2 regions of the Branchiibius hedensis genome follow, and region 1 is predicted to be linked to the other one. Evidence: riboswitches for the same ligand, from Rfam matches in the RefSeq annotation. Region 1 holds a riboswitch; the other holds the start of a gene.
The links. A riboswitch is a leader RNA that binds a small molecule or an ion and turns the genes downstream of it on or off. The one in region 1 is predicted to bind S-adenosylmethionine.
Positions count from the first base shown of each region.

Region 1 (11,186 bases):
GAGCAGGTCGCCGCCCTGGAGGACCGCACCCGGCGCCGGGACCTGTTGGTCGGCGAGGACGAACTGTTCGCCTTCTACGACCTGCGCGTCCCCGAAACTGTTGTGTCCGGAACCGATTTCGACACCTGGTGGAAGTTCGAGCGCAAGCGCAACCCCGACCTGTTGACCTTCACCGAGGACTTCCTGGTCCGCGACGAGGCCGGCCCGGTCGACGTCACCGACTATCCGACCACCTGGCGGCAGGGTGAGCTGGAGCTGCCGCTGACCTATCAGTTCTCGCCCGGCTCGGACGCCGACGGGGTCACCGTGCACATTCGCCTCGAGCAGCTCAACCAGGTGCAGCCGGAAGGCTTCGACTGGTTGGTGCCGGGTCTTCGTGAGGACCTGGCAGTGGCGCTGCTGCGGTCGCTGCCAAAGCCATTGCGGCGCAATTTCGTTCCCGCCCCGGACTTCGCCAAGCGCGCCATCGCCCGCGTCGAGCCCGGGCCCTACCCGTTCGCCGAGGCACTGGCCGACGCGCTGCACGACCTGACCGGCGTCGACGTCCGGGCCGCCGACTTCGACCTCGGTGCGGTGCCACCGCATCTACGGATGACCTTCCGCGTCGAGCGATCGGTACCTCGACGACGGGGCAGACCCCGCACCGAGAAGGTCGCCGAGGGCAACGACCTCGACGCGCTGAAGGCCACGCTGGCCGGGTCGGTGCGCGCGGTCGTCGCCAAAGCCGGTGCGTCGATCGAGCAGACCGGATTGACCGGCTGGAGCTTCGGTGAGCTGCCCGAAGAGTTCGAACAGACCGTGAACGGCCGTGCCGTGCAAGGGTTCCCGGCCCTCGTGGACGACGGATCAACCGTCTCGTTGCGGGTGCTACCCAGCGCCGGCGAGCGCGACCACGCAACCGCACTGGGGTTGCGCCGGTTGCTCCTGTTGAACACCACCGTGCCGTGGAAGCAGATCCTGGGCGCGTTGAGCAACACCCAACGCCTGACCCTGGCCACCGGCCCGTACGCCGATCTGGACGCCCTGCTGACCGACGTCGTCGCCGCAGCGATCGACACGATCGTCGCCACCCGGATGCCGGAGGGCACAGTGCGTGACGAAGCACAGTTCGAGCAGGCGCTGCTGTTGGTGCGCCAGCACATCGTGCCGACCGTGCTGGAGATCGTTGCCCTGCTCGTGCCCATCCTGCAGGCCTCCGGAGAGGTCACGCTTCTGCTGGATCGGATGAACGCACCGGCGGTCCAGGAACTCGTTGCCGATGTGCGCGCCGATCACGCCGCCCTGATCGCCCCCGGCTTCATCAGCCGGATCGGCCTACCCGATCTCGCGCAGGTCCGCCGCTACCTGCTGGCCATGAAGGAGCGGCTGGAGAAGGGACCCAGCGACCTGCGGCGCGATGCGGACCGTGCGGCGACGATCGCCCAGGTCCTCACCGAGCGGGACCTGATGGTCTCCCGGTTGCCCGCCGATCGGCGTACGGGAGCTGACGTCCGCGCGATCGACGCGATGATCAGGGAGTTGCGGGTCAGTCTCTTCGCCAACCGGTTGGGCACGGCCTACCCGGTGTCCCCGCAACGGATCTACAAGGCGATGGACAAAGTGGAGGCGGTCACGCCGAGTCGTTGAGTGCGTCGTCGCCCGGGGCCGCCTTGTCGATCGCGTGCGCTGGTTGGTTGCTGAACCGCAGCGCGGTGTGCTGGCTGACCATCCCCGCTTCGGACCCGTACCCCTGGCGGTCGGCAGCGGAGGCCAACCGGCGGTCAAGGCTCGAGCGCCAGTCGCGGGCGACCTGCTCGTCGAGCGCGAGCAGCCGCTCCGCCAGCGGCGGATGCTGGCTGATCGGGCATTGGGCGGCGAGATTCTCCAGCAGTGCGCGCATCCGGCGCTGGACCTGGGCGGCGCCGGCCGAGTAGTGCCGGATCTCGTCGGTGCCGACGGCCACATAGTCCGCCCAGGTGCGGCGGTACCCACTGACCAGCCCGGCGTCGTCGGTCGACTCCTCCTCGCGAACGCGCGGCGCCAGCATCAGCAGGAGGTCCTCGACGTGGTCGAGCGCCTGCACGGCGCGGCCCGGGTCGTTGATCGCGGGGGAGAGGGCCTTGAGGGCGATGTCGGAGATCGACTGCAGCGCCGCCGCCGGACTGACCGACGGCCGGTGGGTGTCGCCGAAGATCAGGGTGCCGAGCAGTTTGTAGACCCGCATGCGGTCGGTCGCACCGTGCACGGTGAACAGGGGAGCGTTGTGCGGCACATGGTCGCCGACGCCGACCATCAGGTCGATGCGGACTCCCCAGTTGATCGCCAACCGCTGGATGCCCGGCAGATTGATGGCCAGCAGCACCCGGCCCCGCTGCGGAGTCTCCCGCAATCGGATGACCTGCGTGCTCGTGTCCTCGACGGGGGCCGCAACCGGTGTGTCGTCATACCAGGCGCGCACCAGCACACCCAGCGCGTCGTCCAACTCGGCAGAGGGACCGGACTGCTCCTGCGCCGGCGTGGGGTAGAGCCGCACGACGGCTTCGCGACCCTGATGGCTGACCCACCGCAGCAGCCGGGACGAGTTCAAGATCGTGCCGACCCGAGCGACCAGGGCGATGAAGAGAATGGCGCTGATGACCGTCAAGAGCACGGCGATCTCCGTTGACAGTTGCAGACCCTTGGAGCCCGCATCCTCGTCGGCCATGTCGAGCGCGGTCATCGCGCTGAAGACGAAGGTCGCAAGGAAGACGCCGAACGACCAACGCATCAACCGGTCCTGCTGGAGCATCGGCACGACCCGCACGGAGATCTGTGACGCACCGAATTGCATCGCCAGCGTGACCGCGGTGAAGACCAGACCGGTGAGCGTCGCCATCGCACCGGCGATCACCCCCAGCAACGTGGCTGTGCCACCCAGGTCGAGCACCGCGCCGCCGGCCACTTCGTCGGCGAGGTTCACCAGCGGTGCCGCGATGACCGCCAGCGCGATCAGCAGCACCGGGACCCGCCACACCGGTCGCTGGGCCAGGCGTCGCTTGGTGCGCCACCAACGCAGCCGGGTGAGGGTGGCGTTCGGAGCCCGTAGTTGCTGCGTGCTCTGCGCCGGCCGCGGCAGCGCCGGCGCGGCCGACTCCGGCACGCCGAACCGACCGGCCAAGGCTTCCTGGACCATGACCTTTCCCCGGATGAGGGGCTGTCGTAGCCGGACTTCGCGACGCATCGCCTTGTCCCGCTTCCGGGGATGATTGGTGTAGCGCCACCGTGCCCACGGCGAGGCGGGGCGGGCCACCCGGATCGCTCCGACGATCAGGAACAGCACGATGAACAACCCGATCAGGCCGGTCCAGATCTTGCCCTTCAGCACCGTCACGACGGCCAGGATCAAGACAAGTACCAGATAGACGGTCAGCGCGATCCGTTCGGCGAGGTCACCGCTGCGGTACTCCACCACGTCGTTGGTGAAGTCCAGGGGGCGCAGTCCCAGCAGGAAGAGTCCGATCACGGCGATGGCCACGAAAACCGCATCGATCGACGTACGACCCTGTTCGCTCCAGTAGACGTCCTCCAGGTGCAGGATCAGCGCGAACTCATCGAGGACCAGAGCTGCTCCGATCCCGAAGACGCAGGCCAGCAGCACGTCGGCGATGGGGGTGTGGCGTCCGGCCACAGCCACGAACCCCAGGCCAGAAGCCGCCATCAGCAGCATGCCGAAGAACGCGTGATGGACATGGACCCCGCCCGGGGTCACATTGCCCGGCCACCAGGACACCTGGGCGCGGATCATCCGCACACTGAACCGGATGAACAGGAAGGTGAGCACGAACGCAACCAGGAGACAAAAGAGCGGCAGGCGTCCGTTGTCGACGATCACGTGCTGGAACCAGTCACCCACCCAGCCCCACCTCCGACAGCACAACTTCGGCAACCCTCATCGTGCCCGAGACGTCGATGGGCGCCCCAGTAGGATCCAGAGCCATGACGACGTTGTTCAGCCGCATCATCGACGGTGAGATTCCCGCCCACTTCGTCTGGCAGGACGAGACCTGTGTGGCGTTCCTGGTGATCGATCCCATGACCGACGGGCACACGATCGTCGTACCCCGCCGGGAGGTGGACAGTTGGCTGGACGCCGACGCCGACCTGGTCACGCACCTGACCCTGGTCGCCCACCAGATCGGCAAGGCCCAGCAGGCCGCTTGGTCCAGCGCCCGGGTCGGGCTGCTCGTCGAAGGGTTCCTCGTGCCGCACCTACATCTGCACGTGTGGCCGGCCAACTCCGTCGAGGATTTCGACCCGCACGACGTGACCCATGGCCAGGACCAGAAGATCCTCGCCGCCAACGCCGCGCGGCTGCGGGCGGCCCTGCGCGACCAGGGTGCCGGCGAGGCGGTACCAGCCGAACCCGCCTGACCCGGCACGGCGGGAATCGGTCGGGCGCCCTGGACGTTGGACCAGTCAAGACCGTCCGCTGACCCGGCCTGCCCGGGTGAGGAGTGAGAAGCATGCAAGACCCACGCGAGTTGTACGACGTCCACGTCGACCTGCCCGCTGACGCCATCGGGGCCGACGTGCTCGTCCTGGCGCTGGGCAACCTGATCGACGCCGGCAACGTGCAGAACCTGTTGACCCAGCACCTGTTGGGGGAGTTCGAGCACAGCGTCATCGCCTCGTTCGACCTGGACCAGCTCTACGACTACCGCGGCCGTCGACCGGTGATGACCTTCGATCGCGACCACTACGAGAGCTACCAGGCGCCACGATTGGTGTTGTACCGGCTGGTTGACGCCACCGGCACCCCCTTTCTGTTGATGTCCGGTCCCGAGCCGGACTACCAGTGGGAGCGATTCACGGCCGCCGTCGAGACCGTGGTCGACCGATTCGGGATCCGGTTGGTCGTCGGAGCGCATGGCGTGCCGATGGGCGTGCCGCACACTCGGCCCGTCGGGATCACCCGCTACGCCTCCGACAGTCGCTTGCTCGGTGAGAACAACCCGCTGTTCGGCCTGATCCAGATCCCGGGCAGCGTTGAAGGGCTCCTGCATCTGCGCCTGGCCGAAAAGGGCCACGACACCATGGGTTTCGCGTTGCACGTGCCGCACTACCTGGTGCAGACCGACTTCGCTGACGCGGCGGTTGCCGCGTTGGAGGCGATTTCCTCCAGCACCGGCCTGGTCCTGCCGGACGCTGCGTTGCGCGCGACGGCCGGTCTGAACCGAGCCGAGATCGAGCGTCAGGTCCGCGACAACGAGGAAGTCGGGGAGTTGGTCTCCGGGCTGGAGCAGCAGTACGACGCCTTCACCGAGGGCGTCCGGCGGCAGAACCTGCTGGCCACCCAGTTGGAGGATCTGCCCAGCGCCGAGGAGATCGGTGCGGAGCTCGAGGAGTTCCTGCGCGAGGAGACCGGCGACTGACTCAACGGTGAGCGGCCGCCGTGGCCCGGGTCACCCGAGCCAGCAGCCCGCTCATCGCGCGCAAGCGCAACGGTGAGATGGCAGCATCCAGACCCAGGTGGTCAGGCAGGTCCAGCGGCAGCGCCGCGACCTGCGTAGCGTCCAACTGACCGGTCAACTCGTGCAACAGTCCGGCGAAGCCGCGGGTCACCGGGGCTTGCGCAGGAGCGCTGACGAACAGGTCGACCCCACCGGGCCGGTCGGCCGAGGCCGTGACGGCCAGATAGACCGGTGACTGGCACTCGGTGACGCGTTCCATGCTCGCTGCCGGATCGGCGTACCGCTCGGGCAGCGACGGCAACTCATCGCCGTACTCGATCAGGAGGGTCACGCGGTCGGTCGGCGGCAACGCCGCAAATTCGGCCAGTACGGCGCGCACCGGCTCGGGCGCATCGGTAGGCAACGGCATTGGCCCACCTTAGGTGGGCCCCCAGCACTGGCAGGATGGCGACATGGCCAAGAAGTCCGCGAAGACCCGCTCGATCGACGATGGCGTCGGCGGTGCACAGGCCGTCGCCGCGGCGAACAAACTGCTGCACCTCGGCGTCGCGGGGGTCGGTCCGTTGCCCTCCGCTCACGAAACGGCCGCCCGTGCCCTGGCCAAGGCGAACGGCAACAAGGACGCCGCGATCAAGTCCATCGTCACCGCCCACCGCAAACTGGCGGCCGCCGAGGGCTTCGCAACCGGAGTGGGCGGGTTCTTCACGCTCGCTGTCGCCGTCCCGGCGAACATCGCCGGCTTCTACCTGGTCGCGGCGCACATGAGCGCATCCATCGCCGCGCTGAACGGCTACGACAACCAACGCGACGAGGTGCAGACTGCCGTCCTGCTGACGTTGGTCGGTGTCGACGCGGACGACATCCTGGCCAAAGCCGGGGTGCGCCGTACGCCGCTGAGCAGCGTGGCCACCGAACGATTGCCCGGTCCGGCGGTCATGGTGATCAACAAGGCGATCGGCTTCCGGTTGCTTGGTCAACTCGGCGGCCGCGCATTCACCCAGTTGGGTCGGGCGGTGCCGTTGGCCGGCGGCGCCTTCGGCGGTGCGATGGATGTCTACCTGTTGAACCAGATCGCCAAGAACGCGGTCTCGGAGTTCCCGCCGCTGGACCGCCCCGCCATCGAAGCGTCCCACAAACGAAAACTATTGGGTCGCAGGCGTTCCTGACCGGCTGCCATCACGGACCCTGTTGATAACCGCCGGAGTAGTGCTGGTTATCCACACCGGAACAACCGGTTCGCCCACCGCGCCGGCGCAGCGAGCACAGTTGCCGTCATGCGACGACATCTTCGGGGGATCGACCAGTACCTGGCTCACCTGCCCTACCAACTCGGCTTCCAACCGCGGGATGCGGTCATCCTCGCGGCCTGGCGGGCCGGGGCCGTGTCGTTCCAGGCGCACGTCGACGGTGCGGACGACGAGACCTTGAGATCGTCGATGCCGGCCCTGGAACGTGGTCTGCGCAGCGTTGCACCGGACTCGGTGATCCTGGCGATCCACGGGCCCTCACCGCAGCCGCCCGCGCTCTCCCAGGTGCTCACCGTGGTCCGCCGGTGCGGTATCCCGATCTCCCATCAGACGGTCAGCGACGCTGGTCGATGGCGTGCGGTGAAGTGCTCATGCGGCCGCTGTCCGCGGGACTGGACGCCGTTGCCGCGCCCCGAAGACGTGCCGGCGATCACCCAGGACATCCTCGAGGGCGCCGCACCCCTGCCCGGCCGCGACACCCTGCGGGAGCTACTGCAGCGCAGCGGGCCGCCGACCCCGCAGTGGGAGCAGCAGATCCCGCGGGCGCTCGGGACTGTAGCCGCGGCTGTGGTGGCGTGGTTGCGCGGCGACGGCGCACACGACCAGTTGGTGATCGCCGTGCGAGCGATGCGCGACAAGAGTTGGCGAGACGTCGTGATGGGTCTGCTTGCGCCAGAGGCGTTTCCCCGACACGAGGCGTCGAACGAGCATTTCGACTGCCGACCACACTTCGCGCAGATCGACCGCCAACTACGGCACGGACCGCTTCCGGGGCATCGGCAGATGCAGTGGACGATGATCAACACCCTGCCGGTGATACCAGCCCAGCATCAGGCGCCAGTACTCACGCTGATCGCCGCGAACTCGTGGGGGCACGGCGGCGGAGCCGAGGCCACCTTGGCCTGTGAACGGGCGTTGAATCTGGAGCCTGCCTACACGATGGCGCAACTGATCGCTGAGGCGGTGACCCAAGCGGTCCCCGCGCGGCCACCGGAGGCGATGACCGCATGAGCGTGTAACCATCGGGTTAAGTACCCACCGGACCGGGTGCCACTCGCTACCTTCGGGGCATGCCTGGGCACGTCGTGGTCTGCGGCTTCTCCGGATTCGCACTGCGTCTGCTCGAACAGTTGCTGGACTCGGGGGAGCAGGTGGTGCTGCTCGTCCCCGCCCTCGACGCAGGCGTAGCTGCAGCGCAGAGTCGGTGGGGTGTGCGGGTGGTCACCGCGCAGTTCGGGGTGACCAGTGCGCTCGCCGAGTGCGAGACAGCCAGGGCGCAGGCCGTGGTGTGTGTCTCCGATGATGAACGCTGGAATCTCGAGATCGCCCTCCTCGCAGAGCAACTCGCGCCCTCCGCTCGCATCGTGACGCAGTTGTCGAACGCCACCGTGGGTACGGCGATGGCGGATGGTTCGGGTCGTCACGTCGTCCTTGACGTGGCGACATTGGCGACGCCGTCGGTGGTGGAGGCCTGTTTGGGCCAGACCGTCCACGACATCGACGTCGCGGGTACGACCTTCGTCGTCGCGACGTTCCCGGTCAGCGCGGACGCCAGCCTGCGAGCCAGATTCGGTGACCTGGCACCCGTGGCGGTCATCGGCGCCGGCGGCGAGGTGTCCGCCTGCCCCGGGCGGGACCACATCGTGCGCTCCGGCGAACGCGCGGTGATGATCGGAACGGCCGAGGATTTCGCCCGGCAGCGGCTGGCCCTGCCGCAGCCGGCCCGACCCGCACGCGACGTCGCCCGGCGGCCGCTGCCGCACCGGCTGTTGCACTCGGCGGAGACGTTCGCCCGGGACGCGAACCCGAACCTGTTCCGGATGGCGGCCGTACTCGCCACTTTGCTGTGCATCTCCACGATCGTGTTGTGGCTGGGCTACCGCAAACCCGGGATGAGCGCGCTGGACGCTCTCTATTTCAGCAGCGAGACGATCGCGACCGTCGGCTACGGCGACTTCAACTTCGCCACCCAGCCGCCGTGGTTGCGGCTGTGGTCGATTCTGCTGATGTTCGCTGGCGTGACCACCACGGCCATCGTCATGGCGTTCCTTGCCGATGTCCTCATCTCGCGCCGCTTGTCGCACGGCGCCGCCCGCACGCGAGCCCGCCGGATGAGCGGGCACACGATCGTCGTGGGGCTTGGTGCGTTCGGAATGTCGGTGACGAGTGCCCTTCGCCAGCGCGGGGAGCAGGTGGTCCTTGTCGAGCGTGCCGAGCACACCCGGTTCAGCGAGACGGCCGCCGGTCTCGACGTGCCCGTGATCTACGGGGACGCTGCGTTGCCGGACACGATGTCCTCCGCCGGGCTGGGCCGCGCCCGTGCTGTTGCCGTGGTCACCAGCAGCGACCTGACCAACATCGAAGTGGCCATCGCGGTTCGCACCCTCCTCGGGCCCCGCTGGGGGACACCGACCGATGACGGAGTTCCGGTGGTCCTGCGGATCTTCGATCGTGACCTGGCGGGCGCCGTGGTCAACCGGTTCGGCTTTCAGAACGTTCGTCCGACGGTCGAGCTGGCGGTGCCGTGGTTCGTCGGCGCCGCCCTCGGCCTGCACGTGCTGGGCACCTTCTCGGTCCAGGGCGAATCCTTCATGGTGGGTCGCTTCGAGGTGGGTGACGGGCTGGACGCCGTGACGATGGACGAACTGTCGGCCCGCACCCGCGTGATCGCCATCCGCCGGACCAACGGATCCCTCGAGCACTCGCCGCGTCGCGAGGCCAGCTTCGCCGCCGGGGACCTGGCCTATCTCGTCGGCCCGTACGCCGAGTTACTGGCCGTGCTGCGACGTGGCCGGACCGTCGGCGGCGCCTGAGGGGCTGGTCAGGAGGGCGGCGCCTGCGGTGCGCGAGGAGACGAAGCGGCCGCCGGTGCGTTATCTTGGGCGGGTCAAGAGTTCCAGCGACAAGCCCCGGCTCGTTGGACGGCAACCCTCCTCGCGGTGGGGTGCCCCGGGTGAAGACAAGGCCGGATCAGGTGTCCGGCAACCGCGGGGCCCAGGTGGCCCCTCCCGTCCGGAGAGGCCAGGATGACCGTCGTTGAATCCCGTATCGCTCAGGCACCAGCGCGTCCGCAGGCCCGGCGGGTGCCCACCCCGCCCGGTGCCAACCCCCGGGCGCACGCGATCGGCGTACCCGCATTCGTCACCGAGACCGGCGAACGTATCCCCGATCTGGTCATCACCTTCCAGACCTGGGGCACGCTGTCCCCGGCTGCCGACAACGCCATCCTCATCGAGCACGCCCTCACCGGGGACGCGCACGTCGTCGGACCGACCGGACCCGACCAGCCCACTCCCGGCTGGTGGCCGGGCATCATCGGCCCCGGCGCACCGCTGGACACCGACACCAGCTTCGTCGTCGCGGTCAACGCGGTCGGCGGCTGCCGGGGGACCACCGGCCCGCACACCCTCGCCCCGGACGGTCGGGCGTGGGGCTCGCGGTTCCCCCGCACCACCATCCGTGACCAGGTCAGCGCCGAGGCGATCGTCGCCGACTACCTGGGCATCGACCGGTGGCAACTGGTCCTCGGCGGATCGATGGGCGGGATGCGCGCGATCGAATGGGTCGGCAGCTTCCCCGAGCGCACCGGCGCGGCACTGGTCATCGCCAGCACACCGTGGGCTACCGCCGATCAGATCGCGTGGGGACACATGCAGTCCGTCGCGATCGAAAGCGATCCGGCCTGGCACGGCGGCGACTACTACGCAACCGGTCACACTCCCGATACCGGTCTGGGCCTGGCCCGGCGGATCGCCCACAACACCTACCGGTCGGCCGCCGAACTCGACGACCGTTTCGGGCTGACCCCGCAGACGTCGCACCGCCCGCTTGACGGTGGACAGTTCGCGGTGCAGAGCTATCTGGATCACCAGGCGGCCAAGCTGGTTCGGCGGTTCGACGCCGGGTCCTACCTCAACCTCACCCGGGCGATGGCCACCCACGATGTGACCCGCGACCGTGGCGACCTGGCCGACGTACTCGGCGGGTACGACGGGTTGTTGCGCGTGGTGGCCGTCGACAGTGATCGGCTGTTCCCGCCGGCTCTGTCCGAGGCGATGGTTGCTGCGTACGGGCGGGAGCCGCTGCTCACGATCGCCTCCGATCATGGCCACGACGGGTTCCTGATCGAGCACGACCAGATCGCGACGATCACCGCCGACGTCGTGGCCGACACCCGTCCCCTGGGTGGCGCCGTCGGGTAACGTCGGGGCAGCGGGTCCCGGGGTGCCTTCCGGGGGGAAGGAAGGTCCGGATGACGGTCGTCGTCACCTACGCAGACTCTGCCGAAAGCACCGCCGCGTTGTACGCCGCGGCGGACGAATGCGGCCGACGGCGGCTGCCGCTGGTCGTCGTTGATCTCGGCGGTGCCCCGCAGCCGATCAGTGACGTCACCACCCGCCTTGCTGCACAAGGCCATTCGGTGGACGTGGTGCACCCCGACGAGGTAGCGGACACGGTCGAGGAAGTTCTGCGGGTGGTCGCTCAGCGACAGGCCGCCCTGCTGGTGATC
Region 1 is NZ_UESZ01000001.1:824,574-835,759, forward strand. Features, by position in the region: gene hrpA (ATP-dependent RNA helicase HrpA) at 1-1,626, shown strand, start outside; gene DR843_RS04075 (DUF2254 domain-containing protein) at 1,610-3,871, opposite strand; gene DR843_RS04080 (HIT family protein) at 3,955-4,389, shown strand; gene DR843_RS04085 (PAC2 family protein) at 4,482-5,390, shown strand; gene DR843_RS04090 (SufE family protein) at 5,392-5,838, opposite strand; gene DR843_RS04095 (EcsC family protein) at 5,882-6,595, shown strand; gene DR843_RS04100 (DUF4192 family protein) at 6,704-7,687, shown strand; gene DR843_RS04105 (NAD-binding protein) at 7,747-9,489, shown strand; SAM riboswitch class IV at 9,562-9,670, shown strand; gene metX (homoserine O-acetyltransferase MetX) at 9,703-10,878, shown strand; gene DR843_RS04115 (universal stress protein) at 10,929-11,186, shown strand, end outside.

Region 2 (11,186 bases), 2.5 Mb from region 1:
AACACGTGCCGAAGGTCTGCCTCCAGCCACGGCAGGAATTCGCCCGTCCGGTAGACGCCGGCGTTGTTGACCAGGACGTCGAGGTGGCCGTGCACCTCCACCGTGGCAGCCACGACATCGTCCCAGGAAGAGCGGGACGCCGTGTCGTGAGCCAACCCGGTCACTGAGGGCCCGAGCCGCCGGGCGACATCGGCGACCTCGGCGTGCAGCAGGTCGGTGGCGATCACCGTGGCCCCGAGGCTGGCGAAGAGTGCTGCTTCGGCGGCTCCCTGTCCGTGTGCGGCACCGGTGACCAGGGCGGTCTTTCCGGCGAGGGAGGGTGCGATTGTCGCCTCGCCGTTCATCCTCCGAGCGATCGATTCTGGCAGTTCACGCCAACAAAGCTATCGTTTGCTTGGTATGGATTCAATCGCCAACGAGATGGTCGTGACAAGGGGTGCTGACGGCATCGGTGCACGCGGACTGCGCCGTCGCCGACCTACTCGGCGGAAGCGTCCGGCGTAGCCGTCCCGGCCAGTCGCTGCTGGACCCGCTGGTCGACCAACGCGTCCAGCTTCTTCTGCGACAACGACCGGTGCAGCGGCAAACCCAAGCCCAACCCGATCAACAGGCCCGCACCCAGTGCGAGGCCGCAGATGATGCCCATCTTGGGTCGCGGATCGGTCAACCCCTTGGTCGTGCCGCCTCCCTGGTATCGGGTGGCGATCTCCCAGATGACCTTCAAGTCCACACTGAGCACCATGAACAGCAGGATGCCGCCGACCACCAGCGCGATGAGGCCGAGCACCACGAGCGTCAGCTTGAACTTCTTCATGGACAAACCGTATTGCACACAGGTCACGGACAGACCCGCAAAACCGCGACCGGACAGAAGTGGACACGGGCTAACCCGATAACCTACCGTCGCAGTAGGCATTGAGTGTCAGTGACAAGCCCTGGCTGGCTGACCGGCAACCCTCCTTCCACGGTGGGGTGCTCCAGGTGAAAGCCCGGCCCGACCGGAACCCCGGCGGGCAAGCGTGAGAGTGACCTCAGGGAGCAGCAATGAGTAATGCCGTGATCGACAGCACCGACTTCGCCGCCGACTGGCAGCAGTGGCACCAGCAGCATGAGCAGACCCGCGCCGACCGGCACGGCTTCCTGGCCGTCACCGGTCTGCACTTCTTGTCGCAGGAGCCGCAGCGCTTCGACCGCGCTCCGGGCCAGTGGTGGACCGACCAGAGCGGCGTCCACGTCCGCCTCGATGACGGCGAAACGCTGACTAGGGACGGTGAGCGCCTCGATGGCACTGTCGACTTCGGCGTGATCCCCGAACGCGCCGGTGTCACAGTGGGATTCGAGGATGGCGTCATCGAAGTCGCCAAGCGTGGAGGTGAGGACATCATCCGCCCACGGCACCCCGACCACGAGATCCTGGCTGGCTACGAGGGCACGCCCACGTTCGCCCCCGATCCGGCGTGGGTGATCGAGGGCCGCTACTCGGCGTACGACGAACCCATCCCCACCACGGTCGGTGCCGCGGTCGACGGCTTGCAGCACGTCTACGACGCACCCGGGGAGATCCACTTCACCAAGGACGGCCAGGACCTGACCCTGGTCGCCTTCCCGGGGCACGGGGGCAATCTGCTGGTGCTGTTGCGTGACGCCACGAGCGGGATCAGCACGTACGCCGCGAACCGGGCTCTGTCGGTGCCCGCACCTGATGCGGCGGGTCGGGTCACGCTCGACTTCAACCGCGCGACCAACCTGCCGTGCGCGTACACGCCGTACGCCACCTGCCCGCTGCCGCCGGCGCAGAACACGCTGCCGATCGCGGTCGAGGCCGGTGAGAAGACGCCGCTGTGACGATGCGCTCACCCGCGCTGGGCGTGCCCCGTCAGGCGGGCGGGATCTCCACCCGCGACCACCAGCCGGCGGCCTGCCGCTCGAAGGGTGTCAGGCCGGGCTCCTGGGCCAACGTCGCCAAGCCGGGATGGGCGGACATCCCGGCGGCGTAGAGCAATCGGCGGTGCTCGACGTCCGGCGCCTGAGTCTCAGTACGCAGGTCGAGGTCGTGCGGGAACGCCCGGTTGTGCGCCAGCGGCACCAGAAGTCGGGCGCGGTCGCTCGGCTCAGCGGTCCGGTAGGCGTCCGCGAGGGAACTCGCGTCGTACCGCTGACAGGAGTTCAGTGTCACCTCGGCGCCAGGCAGATCGCGGTCGTGACGCTCCAAGTGGTGCGACAGCGCGTCGGCGAACGGGCTGGAGGCCAGGACGATCGCGCCTTCCAGCGGCAGATGCTCATCCGCCAGGGCTTCGCGCAGCCAGTAGATGAGTCCCTCGGTCAACGTGGCCGGTCGGTGCGGCCGGGTCTGTTCGAGCAACATCTCGGCGATGCGGTCACACCGGGCGCGCAGCACCCGGACTTCTTCGGGGCTGCGCACCACGGCCGAGTGCGCCTTGCGCAGTTCGGTCAGGGCCTGCCGTGCGCTGTCCCCCAGCCGCCCGATCAGGTGAGCCTGCACCGGACGCGGCAGCAGATCGAAGATCAACGTCGCCGGTCGGTACCGAGCTGAGTCCGGCTGACTCAGGTCGGCGAGCAACTGCTCGGACAGCCGCGCCCAGAAGACCGGGCTGATCTGGTCCTCGATGATGGCCATCTCGATCGCGCCGGCGGAGAGCATCAGCGCGACCCCCTCGAGCTTTTCGTAGCTGTCCATGAGGACCCCGGCCGTACGCGGATGATGCGCCTTGGGCAACAACTCCAGGGCATCGCCGATCACCGAGTAGCCGCAGGCCGACAGGTGAGCCTCGATGGCGTCACCCACCAGATCACGGGTGAATTCGTCCTTGGCCAACCGGATCAGCGCCTGCATCCGGAACTGATACGCCGGGCCGAGAGAGACGGTCATCTCGGTCATCAGCCGGGCAATGAGCGCCTGGGTGTCGTCGCTGCGTAGCACCAACCCACCGGTGGGTGCGGTCAGCAGGTGGCTGAGCCGCTGCCAGTCCGGTCCGTCCAGGCCGCGGTCCACACCGTCCAGGAACGCCCGTCGCTGCCATCGGTCGATCTGCACCACGTCGGTGTCTTCCAGGTGCGCGCCGATGATCCCCGGCGCCAGACCGAGCACCTGCTCGAACGCGGTCACCAGTTCCAGCGTGACCGGCACCGTGCCGTTCTCGTAGCGCGACAGCGTCGTGTGCGACAGATCCTTGGGAACCCCGGGGTAGACGCGCATCAGCGGCGCGATGTTGCGTTGGGTCCGCAGATCGACATCGGGTGCACAGTGTCGCCACACCCGCATCAACCAGGGCACCGGCGCATAAGGCGCGGGTACATAGGACATGACGGAACCATAAGGACTTGTTACAGGTGCCCGCAGCAAAATTGCATACCCACCGTAGCTGCGCAACAAGCCCGCCATTCCGCACTCTGTCAGCACGGGGTGCGAACATATGTTCGTGTCCAGTGCAGCGTCGTGGCAGTCCCAGGGCTCGATCCTGCACGCCGACCTCGATGCGTTCTTCGCCTCCGTCGAGCAGCGTGACGATCCGGACCTGCGGGGTCGACCGGTCATCGTCGGGGGCGGCATTGCGATGGCCGCCAGTTATGAGGCCAAAGCCTGCGGTGTTCGTGCGGCCATGCCCGAGCGGATCTGGCGCTCGCTGTGCCCGGACGCGATCGTCGTACCGCCCCGGTTGTCCGCCTACTCCCAGGCCAGCAAGGACGTCTTCGCCGTCCTGCGGGACATCACTGCGGTCGTCGAGCCGCTGTCGATCGACGAAGCGTTCCTCGACGTCAGCGGGCTGCGTCGCAGCTACACCAGCCCGCAGGAAGTCGCCGCCGTGATCCGCTCCGAGGTGCGGGCCGTCGTGGGCCTGCCGATCTCGGTCGGTGTCGCCCGCACGAAGTTCCTGGCCAAGATCGCCAGCGCGCACTGCAAACCGGACGGGTTGCTCGTGGTGCCCGCCGACGAGGCGGGTTTCCTGCACCCGCTTCCCATCGAAAGGCTTTGGGGCGTCGGCAAAGTCACGGCTGAGAAGCTGCGCTCACGCGGCATTCGTACGGTGGGTCAGTTGGCGGCACTCGACGAGCGCACGCTCACCCACGCCCTCGGACCGGCCGCCGGTCGGCATTTGCACGCCGTCGCCAACCTGCGCGATCCGCGCCCGGTGCACACCGGTCACCGCCGTCGCTCGATCGGATCCCAGAGCGCGTTCGGCGCCCGGCCGCGCAGCGAGAGCGAGATCGACGACATCCTGACCCGCCTGGTGGACCGGGTCACCCACCGCCTGCGCGACGCCGACCTGCGGGCGCGCACCGTGACGGTGCGGTTGCGCTGGGCCGACTTCTCCCGCGCCACCCGCTCGCGCACGCTGGCCAGCGCCACCGACTCGACCGCGCCGATCCTGGCCGCGACCCGATCCTTGATGTACGACGTGTGGGGGCAGGCCGTCGACCGCGGGCTCACGCTCGTCGGAGTCACCCTGTCCGGGCTGGACCCCCGCGGGTCGGAGCAACTGCTGTTGCCGTTGGATGACGTACGCCGAGACCAGACCCGCGCGGAACTCGAACAGGCCGTGGACGACGTACGTCAGCGATTCGGCACCACAGCCCTGACTCGGGCCCGGATGCTCGACCAGGATGTCGGCACCCAGACCCCGGTGTTGCCGATCAGCGAACCGTAGGGGTCAGTTTCCGCGGCGGGCGCGGCGGGTCTGCGCGTTGCCGTCGATCGCGTTGTCGAGGGAGTTCTCGACGCCCGCGACGGCATCGTCGGCCTTGTCCACAAGGGTGTCGCCGGCATCGGCGGCCCGGCCCTGCAATTTGGCGGTGGTCTCCTCGACCTGCGCCGCGATGTCAGCGGCCGCTTGCTTCGGCTCGCCCTGCTGGGCCTTCTTGCGACGGGCCGCCACGATCAGCGCGCCGGCCGTGGCCAGCCCCGCGACGCCGACGACGATCAGGAACTTGCCGCGCTTCTTCTTCGGCACCGCGACCAGCGTCTGTTTGCTGCTCTGGGCGGCGGCCGCACTCGCGGCGGTCACCGCAGCGAAACCCTTCTCGATGAGGTCACGCACGTCCTGGGCGGACAAGCCCGACGCAGCGTGCACCGCCTGCGCCGTCGCGTCCTTGGCATCGGCGGCCTTGTCCGCGGCGGAGTCCTTGAAGTCCGCCGTCTTCTGCGCGGCCGCTTCCTTCGCGTCCGAGGTCTTCTCGGCAGCGGCCACCTTCAGATCGGCTGCCTTGTCCGCAGCGGACTCCTTGAGGTCAGCGGTCTTCTGCGCTGCGGCGTCCTTCAGGTCGGCCGCCTTGTCGGCCGCCGCCTCCTTGGCCTCCGCGAAGTGGTGGTCCGCGGCGTCCTTCAGGTCATCGGCTTTGTCGGCGGCGGCGTCTTTCAGGTCGTCTGCCTTGTCGGCCAGCGTCTCGCGCGCGTCCTCGGTCTTCTCCGCGATGACCTCTTTGGCGTGCTCGGCGCCCTCGACCAGTTTCTCCTTGGCCTCTTCGAGCACCGGGGCCGCTGCTTCCTTCGCCGTAGCAAACTGCTCGTTCAGCTTCTCGCCCACTTCGTGCACGGCGTCCAGCAGTCCTTCGGTCCTGGTCTTGGCCACGTCATTGCCCCTTTGCGGTTCGGCCGGCCGCCTCGAAGCGACCGGAGTGCTCGGTCCCAGTCTGCCGGTCTTTGCGCCCGACCGGGTGGCTGGGGGCCCAAGACCGTGCGGTGCCGCGGCGCGCGGCGTGCCAGACTGGCGCCATGAAGGCAACGTTGCACACCAACCACGGCGACATCGTCGTCGACCTCTACGAGAACGACGCCCCCAAGACGGTCGAGAACTTCGTCGGCCTGGCCGAGGGCACCAAGGAGTACACCGACGACGCCGGGCGCTCGAACCCGACGAAGTTCTACGACGGTGTGGTCTTCCACCGGATCATCCCCGGCTTCATGATCCAGGGCGGCGACCCGCTGGGTCAGGGCGTCGGCGGCCCCGGCTTCACCTTCGATGACGAGATCTCCCCGGCCCGCGACTTCACCGCCCCGTACATCCTGGCGATGGCTAACGCCGGTAAGCGTGGCGGCAAGGGCACCAACGGCTCGCAGTTCTTCATCACCGTCGCGCCGACCACCTGGTTGCAGGGCAAGCACACGATCTTCGGTGCCGTCGCCGACCAGCCCAGCCGCGACGTCGTGGACGCGATCGCCGCGGTGCCCACCGGGGCCCAGGACCGCCCGGTCGAGCCCGTCGTGATCGAATCCGTGGACATTCAGCGCTGAGCCGACCGCCCAGCCGACCCAAACGACGAGGATCGGGTACGTCGTGGGGTAACCCCACGGCGTACCCGATCGTTTGAGAGAACATGACCGACCAGTCCTCGAGCGCTCCCGCGCTGCCCACCTGCCCGCGACACCCCGATCGGGTCGCGCTGGTGTCCTGCCAGCGTTGCGGCCGGCCGACGTGCCCCGAATGCCAGCGCCCGGCGCCGGTCGGCATCCAGTGCGTTGACTGCGTCAACGAGGGCGCGAAAACAGTGCGTACGGCGGGTGGCATCTTCGGGGGCACCGTCACCCGCGGCAACCCGGTGGTCACCTACACCCTGATCGGCATCTGTGCCGTCGTGTGGTTGATCCAGAAGGCCGTGCCCACCTTCACCAGCGACATCTGGTTCGCGCCGGTGCAGTTCGGTTCGCAGCCGTGGCGGACGATGACGGCCGCCTTCGCGCACTCCGAAGGCTCGATCTTCCACATCGTGTTCAACATGTACGCCCTGTGGATCTGCGGGCAGTACCTCGAACCGCTGCTGGGCCGGGTGCGGTTCGCGGCGCTCTACCTGATCTCAGCGTTCGGCGGCTCGGTCGGCTACATGCTGCTGGCCAGCACGCCGCGCACCCTGCAGGAGGCACCGACCTCCGGCTGGTTCACCCCCACCGTGGGGGCATCGGGAGCGGTCTTCGGGCTCTTCCTGGCCCTCGTGGTCCTGAACCGGCACCTGGGGCGTGACTACAGCCAGATCATCGTGCTCATCGTGATCAACGCGGTCCTGGGTTTTGTCGTGGGTGGTATCGCCTGGCAAGCGCACCTGGGTGGTGCGATCACCGGTGGCGTGTGTGCCGGTATTTACACCGCGCTGAAGAAGCGTCCGCCGGTGCAGTGGGCGGCGCTCGCAGGGGTTGTCGTCGTTCTCATCGCCCTCGCGGTGTGGCGTTACCAGACCGCCGACGTGCCCTCATTCATCCTGCACGCCTACAACTTCTGAACCGACAGGGCGTTATCCCCAGGGTTATCCACAGGCCGTGGATAACTACACGGGTGTAACTTCGAACGCGCGTCCTAGCGTGGAATGGCTGGCGTATTCCGCCGCGGTGGTCTATCTCTTCAAGAGGTACAGCCGGGCAACCCCGCCCACCTGTCTCAACGAAGGAAACCGTCATGCGCCCTCTCCGTCACGTTTCACCCAAGGTCGCGGGCGTCGCCGCGGCCGTCCTGGTCGCCTCGAGTGCGACCGTCGCCGTCGCCGCCGGCGGCGGTACCAGCCCCAATGGCGGCGCCTCCGGCGGTCGCCAGGCGCACGTCGCCGGCGCGCCGACGTTACCAGCGGGATCGCAGCTGCAGTTCGTTGCCGTGACCCCGTGTCGTGTCCTGGACACCCGGACCGCCGGTGGTCGGCTCAACAACTCCCAGCGCAGCTTCAAAGCGGTCGGCAACCTGTCCAGCCAAGGCGGCAAGTCCGCCGGGTGTGGCGTGCCCAGCTATGCCGTGGCGCTGTCGCTGAACCTGGTCGCCATCGGCCAGTCCTCGAGCAGCTACATGTACGCGTGGCCGGCGGGCACAGCGCTGCCGACGGCCTCCGCGATCAACTACCCGAAGACCGGCGCGATCGCCAACGGCATTACGTTGCCGATCACGGCTGGTGGCGGCTGGGCGTTCAACCTGAAGACGCCGGGCAAGGCGCACGCGGTTGCGGATGTGACCGGCTACTACGTCAAACCGCTCTACGCGGTGCTCACACCCACCGGCACCGTCTACGGCGGGTCGTCGGGCGTGGTGTCGAGCACCAGGGTCTCGACGGGGCGTTACCAGATCGAGTTCGACCGCAACGTGCGTAAGTGCTCAGCCGCGACCTCCGATCTGATCTTCGCCAACACCGAGGACGTGTCAGCGGACATGACCTACGCGACAGATCCGACCACGGTCACCATTCAGGTCACCAACAAGGACGGCAACGCCGAGGACACCTATTTCTCGGTGGCCATGAACTGCTGACCGCAGGAGCTGACCAGGTACGACGAGGGGCCGCCGGTGGATGTACCGGCGGCCCCTCGACGTACTCAAGCAGCTATTTCCAGCGGGTGGTCATCGCAAAGCCGGTCATCAACAGCACGAAACCGATCGCCAGGTTCCAGGTGCCGATGCCCGGGACCGGGTATTTGGAGCTGGACAGGTAGAACACGACGAGCCAGAGCAGGCCGAGCACCATCAGACCGAGCATGGTCGGAACCCACCAGGACGGGTTCAGACCACTGGCGACCTTCGCCGGTTTGGGTTCCCGCCGACTGCGTTTGGTGGGCTGCTCGGTGTCCTCGGCGGCGGAGTCCTTGGTCTTGGTGACGGCCGCTGCCTTGTCCTTGGCCTTGGCGGCGCCGTCCTTGCCCGCTTTGTCCTTGGTCGCTTTGTCAGCCGGCTGCTTCGTGCCGGATGTGCGGTCGGTGGCGGCGTCCTTCGACTCGGCGGGGCTGCCGTCGGTGTCCGCGTCGGCAGCATCTTCTCGGGCGGCTGCGGCGTTGGCCGCGTCCTTGGCCTGCCTGGTGAACTCGTCGTCGACGTCCTCGACCCCGTTGTCGGCCCTGCTCACATCTACTCCCGGTTGCGGCCAGTCGGCCCGCGGTTGCCTGCGGTGCGAGCGGCGGGCGCTCGCGCGGTTTACCGTAGAGCCTAGGCGACGACGCACGGGTAGGCGGGGGGCGATGGTATGAAACGGCTGGCAACACGCGGCCGCTGGTCCTACGCCGTGCCCGCGATCGCGATCCTGGCCGGGGTGCTCTTCGGGGTCAGCGCCGCCACCTCGGGCGGTCAGGACTTGCGCCCCGAGACGCGCAGCCTGGTCGACGTGGTGCAGTCCGGGAACGACCGGGTGGCCGCGCAGCAGCGCACGGTGGCGAAGCTGCAAGCGGAAGTGAATGCGCTGAACAGCCAGTCCGACTCGAGCGGGCTGCGCAGTCTGCAGGCGCAGGTCGACCAGAAAGCGCGCAGCGCCGGCTTCACCGGGGTCACCGGCACGGTCGTCAGTGTCACGCTCAACGACTCCAAACTCGACCCGAGCCAACTGCCCGAGGGCGCCAACAACGACTGGTTGCTGGTCCACCAACAGGATGTGCAGGGGGTCGTCAACGCGCTCTGGAAGGGCGGCGCGACCGCCATGATGCTGATGGACCAGCGGGTCATCAGCACCTCCGCCGTCCGCTGCGTCGGCAACACGCTGCTGCTGCAGGGCCGGGTCTACTCCCCACCCTTCACGATCACCGCGATGGGCGATCCGGCGCAGCTCAAAGCGGCCCTGGAGAACGACCCCTCGGTGGCCGGCTACCGGCAGTACGTCGACATGATCGGCCTGGGCTACGACGTACAGACCAAGAAGAACGTGACCTTCCCGGCGTACGGCGGTGGGTTGAGTCTGCAGTACGCGAAGGTGCCCGCCGGGTCCGTGGGCGCACAGTAGCGTTGTGAATCAGAAACAGATCGAGTGTGGATGCGGCCAACGGCGCGGGTCAGGAGCGGAGCGAGTGGCACGCAACTGTGGACGCGCCACAATAGAGCGGTGACCCGCATCCTGGTCGTGGACAACTACGACAGCTTCGTTTTCACCATCGTCGGCTACCTGCAGCAGCTCGGCGCCGAGACTGACGTCGTGCGCAACGACGCGGTCACGCCCCAGGAGGGCGCGGCGTACGACGGAGTGTTGGTCTCCCCCGGTCCGGGCACGCCCGAGGAGGCCGGCGTGTCGATGGCCATGATCGAGGCGTGTGCACAGCGGGCACAACCGATGCTCGGCGTGTGTCTGGGCCACCAGGCGCTCGGGGTGGTGTACGGCGCGACCGTGTCGCGAGCCCCCGAGTTGTTGCACGGTAAGACTTCCCAGGTGATCCACGACGGCCGCGGTGTGCTGGAGGGCCTGCCGTCACCGTTCACCGCCACCCGCTACCACTCGCTGGCGATCGAGTCCGACACGGTCACCGACGACTTGGTCGTCACCGCCCGCACCGACAGCGGCGTCATCATGGCCGTGCAGCACCCCAGCCTGCCGCTGCACGGGGTGCAGTTCCACCCCGAGTCAGTGCTGACCCAGGGTGGCCACCGGTTGCTGGCCAATTGGCTCGCGATCTGCGGTGCCACCGACGCCGTGCAACGCTCCGCGGGTCTGGTGCCCTTGGTGCACACCGCCTGACCGGTCGCGACCCGCAGTCCTCAGGGCTGCGCCGGTGTGGTTGTGGTGGTGGGCGGCTCAGACGTCGTGGTCGTGGTCGGGGTCGGCGAGGTGGGCTCGCTGGACGACGTCGGAGGACTGGTCGGTGTGGTCGGCGGGGAGGTCGGGCTCACCGTGATCGTCGTGTTCGGCGGCGTGTAGGTACCGACGTAGACGTCGATGCTGGAATTCACGGACACCTTCTCGCCCGCGTCCTGCACTTTGCGCACCAGGCCGACCTGACTCTGACTACCTACCGGCGTCAGCTTGAGGTTCATGAACAGATGCGCCTTGAGCAGCGCCGCGCTCGCCTCGGAGGCCGTCATGTTGACCAGGTTCTGCGGCACGGTGACCTGGCCGCTGGACAGGTTCAGGTAGACGGTCTGGGTCGCCGGAATGGTCGTCCCCGCGGCAGGACTGGTCGTGGCCACCAGACCCTGCGCCCACTGGGTGTCGTCCACCTGTTGGTCGCCCTGTTTGACGTTCTGGAATCCAGCGGCCGACAGCGCCGCCGTGGCGTCGGCGTAGCTCATCCCCGCCAGGTTGGCCGGGATGACCTTGTTGCCGGGCCCGGCTGAAACCGTGATGGTCACGACCGAACCGACGTTGGCTTCGGTGCCACTGGGTGGGTCCTGGTCGATCACCGTGCCCTTGGCGGCGTTGTCCGCCTCGTTCCGCACGCTGACCTGGAAGCCCTTGGCGGTCAGAGCGGTTTCCGCCGCGGCTTGGGTCATGCCGCTCAAGGGAGGTAC
Region 2 is NZ_UESZ01000001.1:3,327,741-3,338,926, forward strand. Features, by position in the region: gene DR843_RS16150 (SDR family NAD(P)-dependent oxidoreductase) at 1-344, opposite strand, end outside; gene DR843_RS16155 (hypothetical protein) at 479-814, opposite strand; SAM riboswitch class IV at 912-1,026, shown strand; gene DR843_RS16160 (DUF1684 domain-containing protein) at 1,045-1,845, shown strand; gene DR843_RS16165 (hypothetical protein) at 1,877-3,325, opposite strand; gene dinB (DNA polymerase IV) at 3,435-4,667, shown strand; gene DR843_RS16175 (hypothetical protein) at 4,671-5,588, opposite strand; gene DR843_RS16180 (peptidylprolyl isomerase) at 5,732-6,250, shown strand; gene DR843_RS16185 (rhomboid family intramembrane serine protease) at 6,334-7,230, shown strand; gene DR843_RS16190 (hypothetical protein) at 7,404-8,237, shown strand; gene DR843_RS16195 (cell division protein CrgA) at 8,311-8,826, opposite strand; gene DR843_RS16200 (DUF881 domain-containing protein) at 8,944-9,690, shown strand; gene DR843_RS16205 (aminodeoxychorismate/anthranilate synthase component II) at 9,790-10,416, shown strand; gene pknB (Stk1 family PASTA domain-containing Ser/Thr kinase) at 10,437-11,186, opposite strand, start outside.
Region 2: linked by a shared signal. The riboswitch ahead of DR843_RS16160 (DUF1684 domain-containing protein) and the one ahead of metX (homoserine O-acetyltransferase MetX) in region 1 are both predicted to bind S-adenosylmethionine.